One region of the Paenibacillus sp. FSL H7-0350 genome, then DNA from elsewhere that is predicted to be linked to it. Evidence: riboswitches for the same ligand, from Rfam matches in the RefSeq annotation. Region 1 holds a riboswitch; each other region holds the start of a gene.
What was found. Region 1 has a riboswitch for cyclic di-AMP ahead of NYE24_RS04390 (alpha/beta hydrolase). Riboswitches for the same ligand answer to the same signal wherever they lie in the genome.

Region 1 (5,131 bases):
CCCCGCCTGTCGAGCCTGATGAAGCTCCTATGAACATCAGAAAGATCATAAAGAACTGGGACGCCGGTAACATCGCACCAATATCAATGGAGTTGAACCCCGCTGTGCGGGTAACCACTCCCTGGAAATATCCACCCCAGATTCTTTCCCCCCATGTGAGTGTACCAAATGTTCTGGTATTAAAAAGCTCAAACACAAATATGACCAGAAACCCTGCAAAACAAAGCACTCCTGAAGTGATTAGCACGATTTTTGTGTGAAAAGACAGAGCCTTCCAGCTTCTCTTGCGGTATAGATCCAGAATCACAATAAATCCAATTCCACCAATGATAAATAAAAATGAAATGACAATATTGACTAACGGATCACCGACATACCGGCTCAGACTATCCGACCATAATGAAAAACCTGCGTTATTAAAGGCCGAGATGGAATGGAAAATTCCATAATATAAGGCTTTGGCAACACCCAGGTCATTTGCCCACCGGACGGTCAACAACAATGCCCCAAGAGTTTCGAAGATAAATGAGATCAGCACAATGCTTAGTGATAACCGGACGACCCCTTGTGTTTCAATGGAGTTCGAAGATTGTTGGATGAGTAAACGCTCCTTCAGCCCAATCTTCTTCCCCAGAATTACGGCAATTAGAACACTGAACGTCATGAATCCTAATCCTCCGATTTGAATGAGGAGCAGGATAATGATTTGTCCAAAGTTGGAGAAGTCGGTTCCTGTATCCAGCACCACCAGTCCAGTGACACACACAGCTGAAGTTGAGGTAAACAATGCATTTAGCCATCCCACACTAGTTCCGGTGGATGAAGATACCGGTAAGGACAACATAATTGTCCCCAGAATGATGGTTACAGCAAAACCTAAAAGAATAATTCTTGATGAGGTTAGACTGAGTTTTCGAGTAAACCAAAGGCACCTTTTTTTAAACATATCACTGGCTCCTGTAATGATTCTTTTCGTAAATAAACAGCGCTGCGTCACCTTCAAGGCTGTGTGTCCAGTGAGAGCATCAGCCAGGTAGCTCTTGTTGAAAACACTGTTGGTCCTTTAGATAATCGAGCAAAAGCCGGTTAAATAATTGCGGTTGACATAGGTGACTAGGATACATGGCATTCTCGATGATCGCTAAATGAGCTTTGGGATACTTAGCCGCTGTTTTTTTAACTTGCTCTAACACCCGCTCATTGTGATTACCTGACACGATCAGCACCGGAATTTGCAGCCGCAGCGCAAACCCGTAACCGTCCGAATACTTCAACGCCATGCGTTGCTTAATCCATTCTGTCGTCCGTTTATGCATAAGCTCTTTTCTCAAGATATGGTAAGCCAAGAGCCACCGGTGATAGGTGATACGTAAAGGCTTGATAAACATTTCAGCAGGGAGATAATGAGAAATCCAGGCACAGAACTGCAACGCTTCTTTCAACTTACTTCCACTAGCAGAGTAATCACCTTGAAAATAACTATCCACCCAAATCATGGTAATCACCCGCTCAGGGAACAGATAGGCGAACTTCTGGGCAAGTATAGCTCCAGTGGAGCAGGCTACAATTACAATCTTTTCTACATCCAGTTTATCTAATAATGCCTTTAGATCCTCAACTTGAGTGTCTAAGATCCGGCCAATCTCAACATTCATCTTCCCCGACAGCCCGTTTCCTCTTAGATCATAGACAATTACTTTCGCGCGCTTACTGAAATATTCCGCCTGTGGTTCAAAAAGATGGTGGGAGGTCGAATAATCATGGATAAAAACGATGGGCAGACCGCTACCCGATATCTCATAATACAAGGTTGTTCCGTTGACATCAACAATAGGCACTGCAGGATTCCCCTCTCATGAACGCTTACGGGGTTAGCTGACGGATTCGGACCTGAGTAGCCCTACTCGATATTCTCGAGATTCACCCCGGAACTTTTGGTTCCCCCGTTTCCTTTACAGGAATTCAGCGGCAAATATCATTTCTCAGATTGCTCCTTACTTCTTTCCGTATGGGTAAGCAGATCGTCTTGTATGCTGTTTTTCCACAAGGGAACGCCCGAACGGTAGGCCGCCCGGCCATTTAGATGGCCTGCGACCGGTGAAGTGATGAATACAAAAAGAATCGCCAGCAGCAGCTTGACACTGATCTCTCCATCTTTGAACCAAAAGTAAAGGAAGCCGCCGCCCAATAAACATAACACCCCGAACGTTGCACTTTTGGTGGCCGCATGTGAACGCAGATAGACATCGGGCAGCCGGATCAGACCAAAGGCACTAATGCCGCAAAAAATGGCGCCCAGCACTACTAGAATCGAGCTAAACAACTCACCTGTCATGCAGTTCCCCTCCTTCTTCCACAACAACCCCACGTTCGATATACCTTGCGAGTGCAGTGGTTCCAATAAACGTCAGAATACCGATAACCAGAATTACCTCAAGAAAATTGCGGGTATCCAGCAGCATACTAATGACAGTAATCATAGCCAGTACATGAATGCCTATCGTATCTAGGGCCGCCACCCTATCCGAACGGGTAGGTCCTTTCAGAAGCCGGTACAGGCACGCGAGTATGGCCATTCCCAGAATGGTCAATGCGGTAGTTAATAGTACGGAGACCATCAGCGGGTCACCTCCATGATCACTTGTTCGAAATTCCCCCGGATCTGCTTCACCATTTCCTCAGCATCTTTGATGTCAATAGCATGAATATATAAGGTCTTCCCATCCCTTGACACGTCGAGAGTTAGCGTGCCAGGAGTCAGACATATCAGACAAGACAACAGTGTAACTTCCCAGGCTGAGGTTAAGGCTGTCTCATAGGCGAATATTCCAGGGCGGATCGCCAGCTTCGGACGAAGAATATGATAAATCACCACAAAGTTCGAGATGGTCAATTCGCGGATAAAGATCAGCAGCAGCTTCAATATGGACCATAGACGTTTTAAATAAAATGGCCGGGCCTGGGGCTTGGATCTTCTGAATAACAGCAGCATCCCTATGCCGAGCAGAAACCCGATAAGAAAAGTGGCGCCGGAGCTGCTATTATTGATTGCCATCCACAATAAAGCAACTAACAGATTAAACAAGAATTGTAGAGTCATTATATCTACTCCTTCAGTATGGCTTGAATGTATTCCGCAGGTGAAGCCAGAACCTCTCCGGCCTGTGCTACATAGGCATATAGAGCATCTGCTCCAATACCCATTGCAATGACAAGCACAAGCAGTGCAGCGGCGACAGCAGAAGCTCTCTTCAGGTTCACAGCAGGCAGTTCTCTCTCAGGTTCATTTCCCCAGAAGGCCAGCCTGAACATCTTGATTAAGGAATACAGCACCATAAAGCTTGAGCCGAGACCGATAAGAGACAGTGTCAGCATACCGGCATCCAAAGCTCCGCGGATGATCAGCAGCTTTCCGGCAAAACCGCTCAGCGGCGGAATCCCCACCAGAGCAAGGGTCAATATAAAGAACATCCAGCCCAGGAGCGGGTATTTCTTAATCATGCCTCCCATTCCACTCAAACGATCTGTTCCTGCTGCGGAGATGATTAATCCGCCCAGTATAAACAGGAGCCCTTTAGCCAGCATATCGTGAAGCAGATAGAAGATGACTCCGTTCAGCGAATCCCCGGTACCTGCAGCAAGCCCGAAAGCCACAAATCCGACACTAATAATGACATTATAATTAAGAATCCGAGGGATATCCTTGTAGGCCACTGCCCCTATGCTGCCCAGAATCATGGTTGCCGCAGCCATCCAGGCGATCAAACTATGCGTGAGACTGGTATCATTCACAAACATCAGGGTGAACGTGCGGATAATGGCATATAGTCCTACTTTGGTAAGAAGAGCACCAAATAGTGCCCTGATCGCCGAAGGCGGTGCGCCGTACGATCCCGGGAGCCAATAGAACAGGAACAGCCCCGCTTTTAAGGAGAAGACGATTAAAAAAAGCACAGCAATTACGTTCAATATACCGCCTTGCCCCGCTTCAGCAATACGCTGTGACAAATGCGCCATATTCAGCGTCCCTACTGCCGCATACAGATACGCTACAGCTGCTACAAACAACGTTGACGACACAATATTGATCAGCAGGTATTTCGCTGTCTCCCGTAACTGCAGCTTGGTCCCTCCAAGGGAGATAAGGGCATATGAAGAAATCAGCATCACCTCAAAGAAGACGAACAAGTTGAAAATATCTCCCGTAAGGAAAGAGCCGTATACCCCGACCAGCAAAAAATGAAAGAAAGTATAATAATAATACCGCTCCCTCTGCTCTCCAATGCTGCTGAAGGAATAGAGCAATATGGCGAAGCTTACGATGGAAGCCATCATCACCATTAGTAAAGCGAACATATCTCCAACAAATACAATCCCGTAAGGGGGGACCCACCCTCCCATTTGTAAGGTCATAATGCCATCAGCATGTACACGTGTAACCAGCAAGGCTGTACTAAGGATAGTAAGGATACCGCTAACTACGCTAATCCCCCGCTGAAGGCGTATCTGCTCTTTGAATAGAATCAGAATCACCGCTGTACATAACGGAATCAGAATAGGCAGAACCAGAAGGTTATTCATTCTTTGACCTCCTTGATACTGTCGATTTCATCCGTACCTAAGGCCTGATAAGAGCGGTAAGCAAGCACGAAATAGAAGGCAGTTACGCCGAAGCTGATCACGATAGAGGTCAGGATCAGAGCCTGCGGCAGCGGGTCGACATAAGTCTCCTCATTACCCAGCACAGGAGCTGCCCCCCGCTTGAGTCCGGCCATGGTCAGAAGCAGCAGATGTACACCATGCGTCAGTAAGGAGGTTCCCAGGACAACCCGCAGGAGGATTTTGGACAAAATCAGGTACACCCCTATAGTAAACAGAATGCCTATTGCTATCGCCATTACTAGTTCCATCTTTTATCCCCTCCAATCGTTAAAATAATGTTCATCGCAACTCCTACCACTGCTAAATAGACGCCTAAGTCAAATAGCACAGCTGTTGCCAGTTCGACATCTCCAAGGATAGGAAGATGGAAGTGTCCGAAGGAATGACTCAGAAAAGGGACACCAAAGAGAAATGAGCCTGAAGCTGTAAGAATAGCCAGCATGAGCCCTGCTGCCGTGAGCAGGCGGTA
Region 2 (5,131 bases), 3.5 Mb from region 1:
CAGAGATTACGGTGAAATTCTGGTTGAACTGACAGGAGCCGTTGGACGGATTGCAGACGGGTACATTTTTTTTGAAATGGAGCCTGAAGAGTGGACAAATCTGCCGGAGGAATCAAGGCAGGAGGTCTGGGAGGCGCTTGCGGAAGACCTGTTCTACGCGCTGGGCAACGAGCCGGTCATTCAGGTGGGCAGCGGAGTTGTAATGTACGATAAAGAAACACACCGCATTAATATTCTGCTGGGCGATGAGGATCTGGCTTCGGTCGTTCTTGTATAAAACAGGGGGGAAATGCGGCAGCGGGTTTGTCCCGGGCATCCAGCCATGTTAAAATTGGAAGTGGAGTACTAATTGCCGGGATGTCAGAATACATTTAATCAAAAATCTTTAGCCTGGCACATCCCTTGGACTTTCAGAAGCTGAGGGATGTTTTATTTGAAGGCAAGAAGGATTAAGGAACCGTTAACTTAGCAAGGGAGGAAACGAATTGCAATTAACTGAGGAACAACTTCAGGAGCAGATCGGCAAGCTTGAGGGCTGGAAGCTGGAGAGGGATAGGCTGGTGCGCAAATATATGTTCAGTGAATATATGAAGGGAATTGCTTTTGTGGATGAGGTAGCGGCAATTTCGGAGGCCTTTGACCATCACCCGCATATCACCATTGATTACAAGACGGTTGTTCTGCGGCTGGCTGCAGATGTGGAGAAGCTTGATCTCCGCCAGGCGCATGAATTTAATGAGGCATTTGAGAAGACCCGCTAGAGGACAAGGCTCCTATGGAGACAATAGGAATATCTGATCAATAGAAATGCCCGTGCAAGGATCATTCGTTATCCTCGTCACGGGCATTATACATTTGAAATGAAGAGCATGGTGTTTGTACAGGTTGCGGATTATTTCTTCTCGGCCAGCCATAGGGCTACATTCGCAATCTCTTCAGGGGCCAGCCTGTCTTTGAAGGAAGGCATCTGTCCGCGGCCCTTGGTGACTATGCTGTAGATCTGCGGCGCGTCATGCGAAGCGCCTTCCTGCTGCAGGCTGGGTCCCGCCCCGCCCTGAAGCTGGTCACCGTGGCAGGAGATACAATTGGCCTTCACTGTAGCTTCTGCGCCAGCAGCGTCCAGCACAACCTCCGGCATGGTCGGCTTGTTCTGCTCCGCCACCTCGGATTTACCGGGTAAGGTAAACATTAAGATTACTGCAAAGGCACAGGCGGCAAAAAACAAACCGCTCATGATCCATTTCTGCATCTGCATCCGTCCCTCCATGTAAGCTGCTGACTCCATTATAGCGGATGGTGAAGCGTTATCATAGTATTTGTGTCAAAAAAATGAACACAAACGATCCATTTTTTTGCAAATCAATCTGTCTCCAGTGCTATTCCTCATAGACCATGCAATAAAAAGGCTTATTGCCGGTCGGGGTGCGGCGTTCATAGGTATCCGTTATAGTGAATCCGCATTTCTGGTAAGCGCGGATGGCGCGCTGGTTCCAGGTCAGCACCTCCAGGTCGATCTCACGCTCCGGGTATCGCGCCCGTGCTGCCTGCACAATAGCCTTCATGAACAGATGCCCCATTCCATGGCCGCACAGCTCGGGCCGCATTCCGACACCAAGCCGGACTACCCCCTCCATCGGAAAGAGCTGGGCGAAGCCGCACAGATCCCCCTGTCCGTTCACTACAGATACATATTGCTCACTGCGAAGCTGCGGGTCTCCGAACTCCACGCCCAGCGCCTGCATCTGCTCCCAGGACATCCAGCCGTAAATATTATACGGAGGCTTGTAGCTCCACTCACAGATCTCAGCGGCATGCTGCGGTTCCATAGGCACCACATAAAAGGTTAACGGGGAGCTAATCATTACGGGAGGCCTCCTTCCAGCCGAAACTGCTTTTAAAGGACGGAAAAGCCGTTTCCACTTGTTCTTCTATTAATTATATACAAAAACAGCCAGTTTCGACGCAAATTCCTTGCGGAAATGCAGAAACTTGACAAACGCCAATAATTATTTTCTGAAAGTACAGAATCGGTGTTTTACAAATATAGAGACGGGTAAGTAATTTTATAGACAAAAAAAAGCCCTTCTCCAAGATTTCGGCAAAAATCTTGGAAAAGAGCGTAGGTTACAAAGAATTATTGTACATCATCGTTGTCTTGGGAATCCGAAGCTACAGTCTTGTAGGCATCTGTACTCATGATTCGTTTGGCGCCAACGTAGCGGTTGACGTAATAGCTGTCACTCAGCGAACTGATGGTTACACCGCGTGAGGAAGAGGCATGGGCGAATTCGCCGTCACCAACATAGATACCTACATGGGATATGCCCTTACCGCTTGTATTGAAGAATACAAGATCGCCTGGTCTCATCTCGTCAAGGGACACGTCAGTACCCATCTGGTACTGAGAGCCGGATTGATGGGGCAGGTTAATGCCGATCTTATCAAAAACATACATTGTAAATCCGGAGCAATCAAACCCGTTAGTTGATGTACCGCCGGATACGTATTTGGTTCCGATGGCTTTGTCGATCACTTTATCCATTTTGGAATCCGCGAAAGCGCTTCCTGCTCCGATTGTGAAGATAATGGACAAGCTTAGTACTGCGGCTGCTAGCTTCTTCTTCAAAAGTAAATACCCCTTCCAATGCCTACGAGGTTAGCTTAAGGGTTCGGTTGAAGGTCCCCTATGACCCCTCTTAGAATAGGAGGTCAATTCACCCAAAGTGGTTCCCCCGTTTCCCTAATTCATTAGGGAACTCGGCACGACTGTTGATTAGGATTAGCGGTTCATTCAATACATGACAAAACCTTTGTTAAAAGCGATTCAATAATTACAAAAATGTTACTAAAAGCTCACTGCGATAATTGTAACAAAGACTAAGGCGCTTGGCAATCACTTATAACATATTAATCCATCTTTTTTGCTGTTTTTTAGAGTTATAGCCCTTTCGAAAGACTCATATCTATGCGCCGGGGTTGTTTTATATGATTTTTTCTTTGTTTTTGCAATAAAATGCTGTTTCAAGGCTGTGGATTCGGGTAAAAGGTAGAATAAGGAAAAGGAAAAACCCGGAAATGATTACGGCAATAATCATCCCGGGCTCGTATAAGTTACATTTAGTTGTTAGAGGATGAAATATTCGGGGTATGCTTCAAAAGTTCAATCGTAAGCGACAGCTTGGTAGGCTGTTGTGCTCATTACTCTTTTGGCGCCAACGTAGCGGTTGGCCCAGTAAGACTGGCTCATCGAACTGATGGTTACACCACGTGAACTGGAGGACTGTGCGAACTTCCCGTTTCCAACATAAATACCGACATGGGAAACTCCGTTACCCAGAGTATTGAAGAACACGAGATCTCCGGAGCGTAGATTGCTCTTGGATATTGTTGTTCCAACTTTGTACTGTGCTTTGGATGTACGGGGCAAGGTAAGCCCGACATTCTTGAACACATACTTGGTAAATCCGGAACAGTCGAAGCCGCTGGTGGTTGTGCCCCCGGTTTTATACGACGTTCCAATGGTTTTTGAAATCACAGTATCCATTTTGGAATCTGCGAAGGCACTGCCCGCTCCGAGTGTGAATACCATCACAAGACCCAGCGCCGCTGCGGTGCATTTTTTCTTGAAATTCTGTCTAATCAAAAGATGTACTCCTTCCAGGGCCTGCGAGGTTAGCTTAAGGATTCGGTAGAAGGTTCCCCTATGACCCCTCTAAAGCGAGATCAATTCACCCAAAATATGGTTCCCCCACTTCCCGGTGCAGGGAATTCGGCGTTTTATGCACCAGAACAGTGACTTATCGACATTGATTAAATTGCAATAGATACGGAAGATTCTGTTTGAAAGATTACAACTTTGTTACTAGTGGTACAGGCATCATTGTATCAGACGATTTACCCTTTTGCAAATGCTTTTGTCCTTCTCTTCAAGCAAAAAAGAGTCCTGCTCCCTGATGAGGGGCTGTGACTCTTTTTAGTATGCCGCTGTAGCAGCTTATTATTGTGGAAATGATTTACTGGACCAGAGGTGGTACTGGGCAGCGATTCCCCACATATTGAACAGCGTGGAGGGCAGCGGAGCTGCCTGGCGGAGCATAAGTGCCGGCAATCCGGGATAGAACAGAGCAGAGGCGCTACAGAGCAGAATTACGGCCAGGCTTCCCGCCCCCAGAATGACGGAAATACCGATCGAAGGCATCAACACCTTCAGGCAGATTAGCAGCGAGGAGAACATGCCGGTACCTGCGGTATAGCCGAATTGCATATAGAGCAGAAGCTTGCGGACAAGGAATAGATAGAGCAGCCAGCCCAGCACACAGGGCACAAGCTTGAGCAGGAGCTGAACATCGAGAACGCCGCTGAGCAGATGACGGTACATGCGTGGAAGCAGCCAATAGAGCGGCAGGAGGGTTAGTGCCCATTCGGCCAGGCTGAACGCCAGCACCGGCAGCCCATATTTTCTCATTCCCGGGAAAAAGAACAGTCCCCGCGCTCCGTCGCGCTCCTGATGAAGCTCGTGCAGCAGCCCTGCACGGATAAAGGGAGTCAGCAGCAGCCTTAGCACTGTCAGCGCCAGCAGCATCCACAGCCAGTGCTGGACGGCGGGGTCGGTGCGCAGCGCAGTCTGCCCCTCGATATAATACAGCAGCCTGCCTATTCCGCTGCCGCCGGCATTCGCATCCGGGTAGCGTAGCAGGACGGGGACAACCGCACTTTTAATGAATTTGTACAGGAAATAACCCCAGAACAGCCGGTAGATAAATAGCAGAATCAATATATAGAACTGTTCTTTCATGCTGATCCAACCGCGGGCAATTGAACTTTTCACCATTCCTTCACCTCACCAGACAAGAGTTCCGAGCAGGGTTTCAAGCAGAGTAGATGCGCTAAGCGTCCAGCGGGAGAGTGTGCGCGGCTCAAGCTCCGCCATTTTGAAATTATTAAGATGCCTGCTCTCCAGCAGAATGGAATGCCCCGGATCGATCTCTGCGGAGACCAGCGGAGCTTTATACGCTAACTCAAAGGAGGTAGCCTTACCCTCGTCATTCCAGTATTGCTGCACAGTGTACCCGTCTGCGAAGGTGAATTTCACGGGAACATCAGGGTACAGGCTGCCCTTATTGCTTACATC
Region 3 (5,131 bases), 3.5 Mb from region 1:
CTTATTAAGATGTTTGTCGATTTGGCAGTATATGAATCGCTAATATTCGACAAAGAGCGACAATATATTATATAAAACAAGAAAAGGAGATGATTTCATGAAGCAACCGCTGTCAGAAGAGAAGGTATTTAAGGACCCGGTTCACAACTACATCCACGTACAGGACACTATTATCTGGAGACTGATCAATACTATGGAATTCCAGCGTCTGCGGCGCATCCGGCAGCTTGGGACCTCCTATTTGACCTTTCACGGGGCAGAACACAGCCGCTTCTCCCATTCTCTGGGGGTATATGAGATTACGCGGAGGATTATCTCCCAGTTTGAACGGAGCGGCTACAAGGACTGGATGCCGGAGGAGAGACTACTTACCCTGTGTGCGGCACTGCTGCATGATTTGGGGCATGGACCCTTTTCCCATTCTATAGAAGAAGCTTTCGAAATGGATCATGAAGACTGGACCTGCCGTATCATTCTGGAGGATACAGAGATCACTGCTATTCTGCGTGATGTGGCTGAAGATTTCCCCGATAAAGTGGCCTCAGTCATCTCCAAAACCTACGAGCATGAAATTGTTGTCAATTTGGTGTCGGGACCACTTGATGCTGACCGAATGGATTATCTGCTCCGGGATGCATATTATACGGGGGTGAATTACGGAACCATCGACATCGACCGGATTCTGCGGATGCTACGTCCTTATGACGGCCGGGTGGTTGTGAAGGAATCGGGGATGCATGCGATTGAGGATTACCTAATGTCACGGTATCAGATGTACTGGCAGGTCTATTTCCACCCGGTAACCCGCAGCTCAGAGATTATTCTCAGACAGATTCTCCGCCGGGCCAAGGAGCTGGTGCAGCAGCAGCATGCTTTCCGCTTCATGATTGAGCCCTTAAGTGATCTGTTCAGCGGAGAGGTAACGGTAGGGCAGTATCTGCTGCTGGATGAAGCCTTGATGCAGACTGCCTTCATGCAGTGGACGCTGGAGGAGGATGACATCCTGAGCGACTTGTGCAGCCGGTTTATCCATCGTAAACTGTATAAATATGTGGAAATGGAGCATTTGGATTCTGACACAATTGACGAAATCCGCCGCAGCTTCGCCGGTGCGGGACTCCGGCCCGATTATGACCTGGAAATTGATTATCCCACCGATCTTCCCTATGATGTGTTCCGTCCGGGAGACGGCTTTGACAGCAAGCAGATCCTGCTTTTGGATAAGCATGAGCGGCTGAGGGAAATCTCCGAGGTATCGGACATTGTACGCTCCATCAGCGGTATTCACCGCGGCAGATACCATCTGTATTTTCCACAGGACAGGCTGCAGAAAGCCCTTTCACAGTTGCCGCCGTCCATCGCAGAGATTTTTGCCAAATAATCAGATCAAGCTTGGAATTATAGATAACACAACAGGCCGAAAGGATGTAATGTAATGCAGTTATTCGACACCCATACCCATCTGGATGCTCCACAATTCGACGAAGACCGCGAAGAGGTCATTGCCAGAGCGCTGGAAGCCGGCGTCAGCAAGATGATCAACATTGGCTTTAACCGGGAGACGATACCGACGACCATGCAGCTTGCCGAGAAATATGATTATATTTATGCAGCCGTAGGATGGCATCCCCAGGATGCCATCACGATGAGGGACGGAGACCTGGAATGGATCGCCTCCTTATGCTCTCATCCCAAGGTGGTTGCCATCGGTGAGATCGGGCTGGATTACTACTGGGACACCTCCCCTAAGGATGTACAGCATGATGTATTCCGCAAGCAGATCGGTCTGGCCCGTGAGCTGAAGATGCCAATCTGTATTCATAACCGAGATGCTCATGAAGATGTGATCCGTATCCTCCGCGAGGAGAAGGCGGGCGAGGTTGGCGGCGTAATGCACTCCTTCTCCGGCAGCTGGGAAAGTGCCAAGATGTGTCTTGAACTAGGATTCCATCTTTCTTTTGGTGGACCGATTACGTTCAAGAATGCCCGGGTGCCCAAAGAGGTGCTTGCCCAGACTCCGCTAGACCGGCTGCTGATCGAAACCGACTCCCCATATCTAACTCCGCACCCCTTCCGGGGCAAGCGAAATGAGACCGCTCATGTGAGGCTTGTAGCGGAGGCGGCCGCGGCAATAAAAGGGATTGAATTACAGGAATTGGCTGAAATTACGTATGCGAACGCACTGGAACGATTTGGGATACTCTGAAAACGGGAGTAAAAGCGGTGAAAAATGAAGTATAGCGGATATATTAAACTTTTTTGACTGAAAAACGGCCGATTATTACAATATTTTAATCATTTTTTTACGTAAACGTGGTTGAATCGTCCTTTACAACATGTATCAAAACAGGATATCATCTTTTCAGTGCAGTGAGCTGTTGTAACTGTGACAGTCACTAATTTCATGGATCGTCTCGCTGAGTCTCCGTATGGAGAACGGGGGAACCAATAATGCGCTGCCGCATGAACGTACAAGAGTACTGGCACAGAATTGCCGCAGGCATTATTTGATTTCTTTACGTGGTCTTTGGGGTGAATTTGAGGGCAACCGCCGTGAGCGGGTGACCTGAGATAGGGCGTCTCTCTTATGTCCGAACCCGACAGCTAACCCCGTAAGCGCAAGTAAGAGAGGAAACCTCGTGCATAAGCATTCCGACGTATTCGACACCGGGAAGCCACGAAAGAGTCCTCTAAGAACTCTTTTTTAGGCTTCTTTTGTTTTGAATAATGAGAATGCTCCCGGCATACTGTTATATAACAGATCTCCGGAGTAACTATGCCGAGCAGGCGATCCATGAGCAGGAAACGCTGAAGCAAGTGCGGGCGTATCCTGTTGCAAACTCAAACTTAGTTTCGTCAGAAGTGATACAGTCACCTTGATATAACTTGGACGACGGGGCTATGTAAGGAGGATGGAAAGAGTGGGCGTATTCCAACCAGAGGTATCCCATGATTCGCAATCATCCAGCAGGTCTTTCGCATTACGGTTGAAGCAAGTGAATCCCCGCGTAGTTTTACTTGCCGGTGTGGCATCGATTGTTATCGCACTGTTAATACTGCTGTACGTACACGGTCAGAGCAAAAAAGAAATTACCCTAGTAATAGACGGACAGGTACAGACACTGGAGACGCGGGAAACGCTGTTCAGTGATATGCTGGCTAAGGAACAGATTTCGCTGCAGGCGCATGATGAATTATCTATTGGCCTTAGTGATGAAATAAAAGACGGCGACCGTATCGTGATTAACACTGCGAAGAAGTTCGCTCTTACCGTAGACGGAAAGACCGAGACGTTATTTACGACCGAGGATACTATTGGTCAGGCCATCGACAAGCTGGGCTATAGCCTGGAAGGCTTAGACAAGATTTACCCTTCGCTAGAAACCGCAGTATCTGCAGACATGGAAATCAAAATTGTCCGGATTAACAAGCATGTGGTTCAACGGACAACTAATTTGCCTTTCCGGGTCATTAAGACAGCAGACCCCTCATTGACCAAGGGAACCGTAAGAGTGGCACAGGCAGGTAAGCCGGGCGTAATGATTCAGCACATCGAGAAGATCTATCAAGATGGCGAGCTGGCATCCATGCGCATGATCGGCAAGGAAGTACAGACGGTTACCAAGGACAAAGTCATTGCCATTGGAACCAAGCCGCTTCCTAAGCCCGTCGTAGTTACTGCCAAAGTCTCCAAACCTGTAACAACCTCCAACTCATCTAAAGCCAGTGCAAGGGTCAGCAATGTTACCAGTAAGGCTGGTCTGGATTTCGAGTACAAAAGAATGATCAAAAACGTATCCATGACTGCGTATTCGTCGCAGGAACCGGGTATTGGAACACGTACTGCCTCCGGCACACGCGTAACGGAAGGCCGCACTATAGCTGTAGATCCTAGTGTTATACCGATTGGCTGGTGGGTGTACATTGAAGGATTAGGGTTTCGCCGAGCAGAGGATACCGGCGGTGCCATCAAAGGCAACAAGGTGGATGTCTATTACGATTCATTGAGCCATGCCCGTAATTTCGGCCGTAAGTCGCGCACACTCTATGTGATCGGACCTGTGAAGCCGGAGCTGAACTAAACGTAAAGTCTTTTGCAAATTAGCGGTTAATACGATATAGTGAGGGAAGCACTTACGAAATTTCAGAGAGCTGCCGCTCATCACTTATACATTCTTTAGCCAAAAAGAAGGGGAGCGAATCCTCTTCTTTTTGCGTTCTGGAGTAAGGAGTAAAAATATTTATGATTAAAGAGCTAATTGTGGTTGAAGGGAAAAGCGATACTGTTGCCGTTAAGCGGGCGGTTGAGGCCGATACGATTGAAACCGGGGGTTCGGCAGTGGATAGCAGGGTCATTGCCAAGATCAAGCTGGCCATGGAGCGCCGGGGTGTAATTATTCTTACCGACCCGGATCATGCCGGAGAGCGAATCCGCAAAATCGTTGCGGCCAAGGTACCGGGCTGCAAGCATGCCTTCATCCCTGAGAAGGATGCAACCCGCAAAGGCGATATCGGAATAGAGAATGCTTCGCCTGAGGCTATCCGCCATGCGCTGGAGCATGTACATACCTCCTTCGAGGGGGCGCCGCCTATCATCGGGCTGGATGAGCTCATGGCCGCAGGGCTGATGGTGCATCCCCGGGCGGCTGAGCGCAGAATGCAGCTTGGCAATCTGCTCGGTATCGGTTATTGCAATGGCAAACAGCTATACAAACGTCTGGCGATGTTCGGCATTACCCGCGAAGAATTCGCGCAGGCCCTCGCCCAAATTGATCAGGGAGGCATTACTTCATGAGCGGTATCGAGAATATCTCGTCCCCAACAAGAACCAAAGCAATAATTCAGCGTTACGGATTCTCCTTCAAAAAAAGTCTGGGCCAGAACTTTCTGATCGATCAGAATATTCTGGACAAAATCGTGGATGCCGCCGGTCTGGACAGCACAGCCGGTGCACTTGAGATTGGGCCGGGAATCGGAGCACTGACGGAACGGCTGGCGGTGACGGCCGGGGCTGTTACTGCAGTAGAGATTGACCGCAGGCTGATTCCGATTCTCAGGGATGTCCTGTCGCCATATCCCCATGTGAAGATCCGCAATGACGATGTGCTGAAGGTGAATCTGCAGGAGCTGT
Region 4 (5,131 bases), 130 kb from region 1:
GAGCCATGAGATTCGCACACCGCTGAACGGCATTATCGGTGTCAACCAGCTGCTGGCCGAGGAGATCAGCAATCCCGAGCATCTGGAGCTCCTGCAGCTTCAGAGTACAAGCAGCCACGCTCTGCTGCATGTGATGAGCGATATTCTCGATATCTCCCGGCTGGAGGCGGATAGTCTCTCGTTGACCAAGGATACATTCGGGCTGAAGGCGCTTCTCCAGGGCTGTATGGATCTGTTCGTGGTGAGCACGCAAGACAAGCCGTTATCCCTGGAGCTTGTGATCGAAGAGGGGCTTCCCGACAAGTTCACCGGGGATGCTGTGCGTATCCGCCAGATTCTGATCAATCTGATCGGCAATGCGGTGAAATTCACGCCATCCGGCACGGTAACGGTTAAGGTGGAGTCCTATGGCGTCAGGGAGACCGCTCAGGCGCTGCAATTCATGGTGCGCGACACCGGCATTGGCATCTCCCCGGATAAGCTGCAGCTGCTCTTCCAGTCCTTCTCGCAGGTGGACGCGTCGCATACCCGCAAATACCCCGGAACGGGTCTGGGCCTTGCGATCTGCAAGAAGCTTGTAGACCTGATGCAAGGAGAGATCTGGGCAGAACCGGCAGAGGGAGGCGGTACACAATTCTTCTTCAGAATTAAGCTGCAGTCGCAGGAGCATTCCCCGGAGGTATTCTTCGGCAAGGATACAGGGGGCGGGGAGTCAGCAGAGGAGAACGAAGCCGTATAAGCAGCGATTGCCAACAAGAGAGTTAACATTATATAATTTGAAAGTAACTATTCTTTTATCACGACAGTCCTGAGGACGGAAAGGAACTCTCTTTGAGCAAAACAAAAAAGAACAATGTCATGGCTCCCCAAATGAGCAAGCAGGAGAAGCGCAGGGCAGAGCAGGAACAGCAGAAGCAGAAAACGAGAATTCTGATCGTGAGTACGGTGGCTATCGTCGTTATTATTTTTGTAGGCTTATTCATACTTGCTTCGAAGGACTCTTCTCCTGCCGGTACAGACAGTAAGCCGGTTGCCTTCAATTACAGCGAAATGATGCGGCTTGGCAAGGAGGATGCTCCGGTTAAAATTGTGGAATTCGGCGATTTCAAATGTCCGGCTTGCGCCCAGTTCACCGGTGTGATCAAACCGCAGATCGTTCAGGGTTATGTAGATCAGAATAAAGCAGCCTTCTATTTCGTGAATCTGGCCTTCATCGGCAAGGATTCCAGAACGGCCTCCCTGGCAGCGCTATCGGTGTATCATCAGAACCAGGAAGCGTTCTGGAAATACTTCGATGCGATCTATGCCAACCAGGGGAATGAAGATAAGGAGTGGGCTACGCCTGACTTCATGGTGAGTCTCGCCAAGCAGCTGGGGCTGCCGGTCGATTATGACCTGCTGCGCAAGGATATTGACGACCGCACCTATGCGAAGGAGCTGGACCGGGATATTCAGCTTGGCACGGATGCGGGCGTAACGAATACACCTTCCTTGTTCGTGAACGGCATCAAGGTGAAGGAGCCTTTCAATATGGAGGAGATTGACGCTCAGATTCAAGCAGCTACAGCAGCAGCGGGAGCTGCCCAATGACAGCCTTCTCTACCTTCTGCCGGCGTAATTGTCTCTACTTGGCCTGGTTCGTCTGTGTGGTGGCTGTAGCGGGAAGCCTGTATCTCAGTGAGGTCCTGCATTACGAGCCGTGCAAGCTGTGCTGGTTCCAGCGGATCTTCATGTACCCGCAGCTGTTCTTGCTGGGGATCGCCACCTACCGGGCGGACAAGCGGATCATTCCTTATGTGCTTCCCCTTAGTCTGATCGGCGGCTGTATCTCTATTTATCATTATGCAGAGCAGAAAATTCCGGCGCTCAGCAAGGTGCTTCCCTGCACCATCGGCGTACCGTGCAACAAGGATTATCTGAATTGGTTCGGATTTGTTACGATCCCTCTGCTTGCACTTATAGCCTTTGTCTTAATCTCCATTCTGCTCTGGACAGGACGGAAAGAGGAGACTGCAGAGTAAGAAGCTGACGGGCAGAAGGAAGAGAAGAGAATCCCCTTAATTTTAGCGAAAAATAATATACAAAAACCCTGTAAAATCACGCCATAAAGGGATAATGAAAGAGAATGAAAGATCAAGACATACCGGATGATGAATTTGGTTGTTTTGAGTGCTTTTCATTCTTTTTTCATTTGTTTCCACGCTTTACGGAAGACGTATTGTAGCTTAATATTAGTCCTTGTGAGAAGTTGAATATGCGCTGAATTTTCCGGAAGGAAAAACGGGGGAACCACACTTTGGCCAAGGCCAAAAGGGGTGAATCGGAGCAGGCCGCAAGGGCTGTAACCGTAGGGCTACCACAGTCCGAATCCGCCAGCTAACCTCGTAAGCCACTAGTGGGATAATGACCATGCACATTAGGCATGCGGATCATTTCCGTATGCTTATTTTGGTGCCTGCATTTATGAAATCCACTTATGAAAACAGCGCAGGGAAACCCCATTTTCAACTTAACCAAGAGAGGAACTGTTACTACAATGGTAAGCAAGGTAAAACGACTATTGATCGGGCGTCCGATGAAGTCGAACGAACTCGATCATGAAAAGTTATCCAAGGTGAAAGCACTGGCTGTCCTGTCTTCTGATGCGCTCTCGTCTGTAGCCTACGGAACAGAACAAATTCTAATCGTACTGGTGGCCGCCGGGTTCACCGCCATCTGGTACTCCTTGCCAATTGCATTAGCCGTACTGGGCTTGCTGGCTATTCTGATTCTGTCCTATCGGCAGACGATATTCGCTTATCCGCAGGGCGGAGGAGCTTATATTGTAGCCAAAACCAATCTTGGAGTGCATACTGGGCTTCTGGCTGGCGGCTCGCTGCTGGTGGATTACATTCTGACGGTGGCGGTAAGCGCCTCGGCGGGGACGGACGCGATCACTTCAGCTTTTCCAAATCTGCATAATCATAGTGTCCTCATAGCGGTATCTGTTATCGTACTCTTAACGATTGTTAATCTGCGCGGGGTGACCGAATCGGCTTCGTTCATCGCCATCCCGGTCTATCTGTTCGTCGTCTCCATCTTCGTGCTGATTATCGCAGGGATCTTCAAATATGCAACCGGCGGGGCTCATGCACACGTTCCTGAGATTGGTACGGCAGTCTCCAATGTCAGTATGTTCCTGCTGCTGAAGGCATTCAGCTCCGGTTGTTCGGCCCTAACCGGGGTAGAGGCGGTCTCCAATGCCATTCCTAACTTCAAAGCGCCGGCGGAGAAAAATGCAGCCAAAACGCTGATGCTCATGGGCCTCATTCTCGGAGCTATGTTCACAGGCATTACGCTGCTGGCTTACTGGTACGGCATCATGCCCGATGAGAAGGCCACCGTGGTCTCACAGATTACCGAGTCTACCTTCGGCCGTGGCGGGCTGTACTTCTTCATTCAGGGGATTACGGCGGTTATCCTGTTCCTGGCAGCCAATACGGCTTACTCGGCCTTCCCGCTGCTGGCGTTCATGTTCGCCAAAGACAAATATCTGCCCCATGCCTTCATGGTGCGCGGCGACCGGCTTGGCTTCTCCAACGGCATTATTTTCCTCGGCGTCATGTCGGCAGTGCTCGTAGCTGCATTTCACGGGAATACGGAAGGACTCATTCCATTATATGCAGTAGGGGTATTCATTCCGTTCACGCTGTCGCAGCTAGGAATGATGGTCCAATGGTACAGAACGAAGCCGCAAGGCTGGCAGAGCAAGTTCGCCGTGAATACGGTCGGGATGCTCACCACGTTAACGATCACCATGATCTTCATTATCACCAAATTCTCCAGCGTGTGGATGGCCTTCATCTTCCTGCCGGTCGTCATTATCGTGTTCCACCGGATTCACCGCCATTATATGAATATTGCCGATCAGCTGCGGATCTGTCCCGCTACCGATAAGCCTTGTATCAAAGGAAGCACCGTAGTCGTTCCGGTCGCCGGTGTGACCCGCGCAGTACTACATTCGATCAGCTATGCGAAGTCATTGACTGATAATGTGGTCGCTGTATATGTAGGCTTTGATGAAGAAGAGATTCACAAGATGGAGCAGAAGTGGGAGGAGTGGAACCCCGGAGTACGCCTGATCGTACTGCGCTCCCGCTACCGCAGTATTATCCGCCCGCTGGTGAAATTCATCGATACAGTAGAGTGGAAGACCTCTTCAACGGATCATATTACCGTCCTGATTCCGCAATTCGTTACCAAGCATTGGTGGCAGGCGGTGCTGCATAATCAGACCAGCTTGTTCATCCGCTCTTATCTGATGAATCAGAAGGATATTGTCATCGCCACGGTTCCTTTCCATCTGCATAAATAATATAGAAGATTATAGAAAGACGGCTGTTTCTGCTTCATGCGGAGGCGGCCGTTTTTACGTTTTAGTTGACAGAGATAATGAGAATCAATATCATCAATCTATAAGCAATAATTGAGCTTGTCTGTTTCATAGCCATATTTATAATAGAGGAGCCTTGCTCCATTACATTTATACGAGGAGTGTTATCATGTCGGAACGTTTAAATACAGAGCAGCTGAGCATCGGATATGCGGAGACAATGATTGTAAAGGGGCTGAATCTGTCGCTTCCGACAGGGAAGATTACGGCGCTCGTCGGAGCGAACGGCTCCGGGAAGTCCACGATTCTGAAGACGATGGCCCGGATCATGAAGCCTAAGAGCGGGAATGTCATGCTGGACGGGAAGTCCATTCATAATCTGTCTACCAAAGAGGTGGCCCGCCAGTTGGCGATTCTGCCGCAGAATCCTACTGCCCCGGACGGCTTAACGGTATCTGAGCTGGTAGGGTACGGCCGGTATCCGCATCAGAAGGGCTTCGGCAGCCTGACGCCTGAAGACCGCAGCATTATTGCCGAGGCGATTGAATTGACCGGTATGAATGAATTCCGTGACCGGCCGATTGACCGGCTCTCCGGCGGACAACGGCAGCGGGCCTGGATCGCTATGGCGCTGGCACAGCAGACGGAGATTCTGTTCCTTGATGAGCCGACGACTTTCCTGGATATGGCCCATCAGCTGGAGGTGCTTCAGCTGCTGCAGAAGCTGAATGAGCAGGAAGGCCGGACGATCATTATGGT

Region 2: another riboswitch for cyclic di-AMP. It lies ahead of NYE24_RS20655 (C40 family peptidase); the one in region 1 lies ahead of NYE24_RS04390 (alpha/beta hydrolase).
Region 3: another riboswitch for cyclic di-AMP. It lies ahead of NYE24_RS20235 (3D domain-containing protein); the one in region 1 lies ahead of NYE24_RS04390 (alpha/beta hydrolase).
Region 4: another riboswitch for cyclic di-AMP. It lies ahead of NYE24_RS05015 (APC family permease); the one in region 1 lies ahead of NYE24_RS04390 (alpha/beta hydrolase).

What each region holds. Positions count from the first base shown of each region.
Region 1 covers NZ_CP151972.1:948,238-953,368, reverse strand. The annotation lists gene NYE24_RS04395 (TrkH family potassium uptake protein) at 1-946, opposite strand, end outside; gene NYE24_RS04390 (alpha/beta hydrolase) at 1,026-1,838, opposite strand; cyclic di-AMP (ydaO/yuaA leader) riboswitch at 1,846-1,978, opposite strand; gene mnhG (monovalent cation/H(+) antiporter subunit G) at 1,976-2,335, opposite strand; gene NYE24_RS04380 (Na(+)/H(+) antiporter subunit F1) at 2,325-2,618, opposite strand; gene NYE24_RS04375 (Na+/H+ antiporter subunit E) at 2,618-3,100, opposite strand; gene NYE24_RS04370 (Na+/H+ antiporter subunit D) at 3,106-4,581, opposite strand; gene NYE24_RS04365 (Na(+)/H(+) antiporter subunit C) at 4,578-4,910, opposite strand; gene NYE24_RS04360 (Na+/H+ antiporter subunit A) at 4,901-5,131, opposite strand, start outside.
Region 2 covers NZ_CP151972.1:4,495,201-4,500,331, forward strand. The annotation lists gene NYE24_RS20635 (hypothetical protein) at 1-277, shown strand, start outside; gene NYE24_RS20640 (4a-hydroxytetrahydrobiopterin dehydratase) at 486-761, shown strand; gene NYE24_RS20645 (cytochrome c) at 893-1,249, opposite strand; gene NYE24_RS20650 (GNAT family protein) at 1,377-1,862, opposite strand; gene NYE24_RS20655 (C40 family peptidase) at 2,135-2,626, opposite strand; cyclic di-AMP (ydaO/yuaA leader) riboswitch at 2,631-2,773, opposite strand; gene NYE24_RS20660 (C40 family peptidase) at 3,161-3,589, opposite strand; cyclic di-AMP (ydaO/yuaA leader) riboswitch at 3,647-3,785, opposite strand; gene NYE24_RS20665 (hypothetical protein) at 3,998-4,831, opposite strand; gene NYE24_RS20670 (M1 family metallopeptidase) at 4,841-5,131, opposite strand, start outside.
Region 3 covers NZ_CP151972.1:4,413,537-4,418,667, forward strand. The annotation lists gene NYE24_RS20225 (HD domain-containing protein) at 98-1,381, shown strand; gene NYE24_RS20230 (TatD family hydrolase) at 1,436-2,206, shown strand; cyclic di-AMP (ydaO/yuaA leader) riboswitch at 2,406-2,634, shown strand; gene NYE24_RS20235 (3D domain-containing protein) at 2,922-4,082, shown strand; gene rnmV (ribonuclease M5) at 4,244-4,795, shown strand; gene rsmA (16S rRNA (adenine(1518)-N(6)/adenine(1519)-N(6))-dimethyltransferase RsmA) at 4,792-5,131, shown strand, end outside.
Region 4 covers NZ_CP151972.1:1,079,560-1,084,690, reverse strand. The annotation lists gene NYE24_RS05030 (ATP-binding protein) at 1-739, shown strand, start outside; gene NYE24_RS05025 (DsbA family protein) at 832-1,590, shown strand; gene NYE24_RS05020 (disulfide oxidoreductase) at 1,587-2,021, shown strand; cyclic di-AMP (ydaO/yuaA leader) riboswitch at 2,248-2,407, shown strand; gene NYE24_RS05015 (APC family permease) at 2,537-4,354, shown strand; gene NYE24_RS05010 (ABC transporter ATP-binding protein) at 4,542-5,131, shown strand, end outside.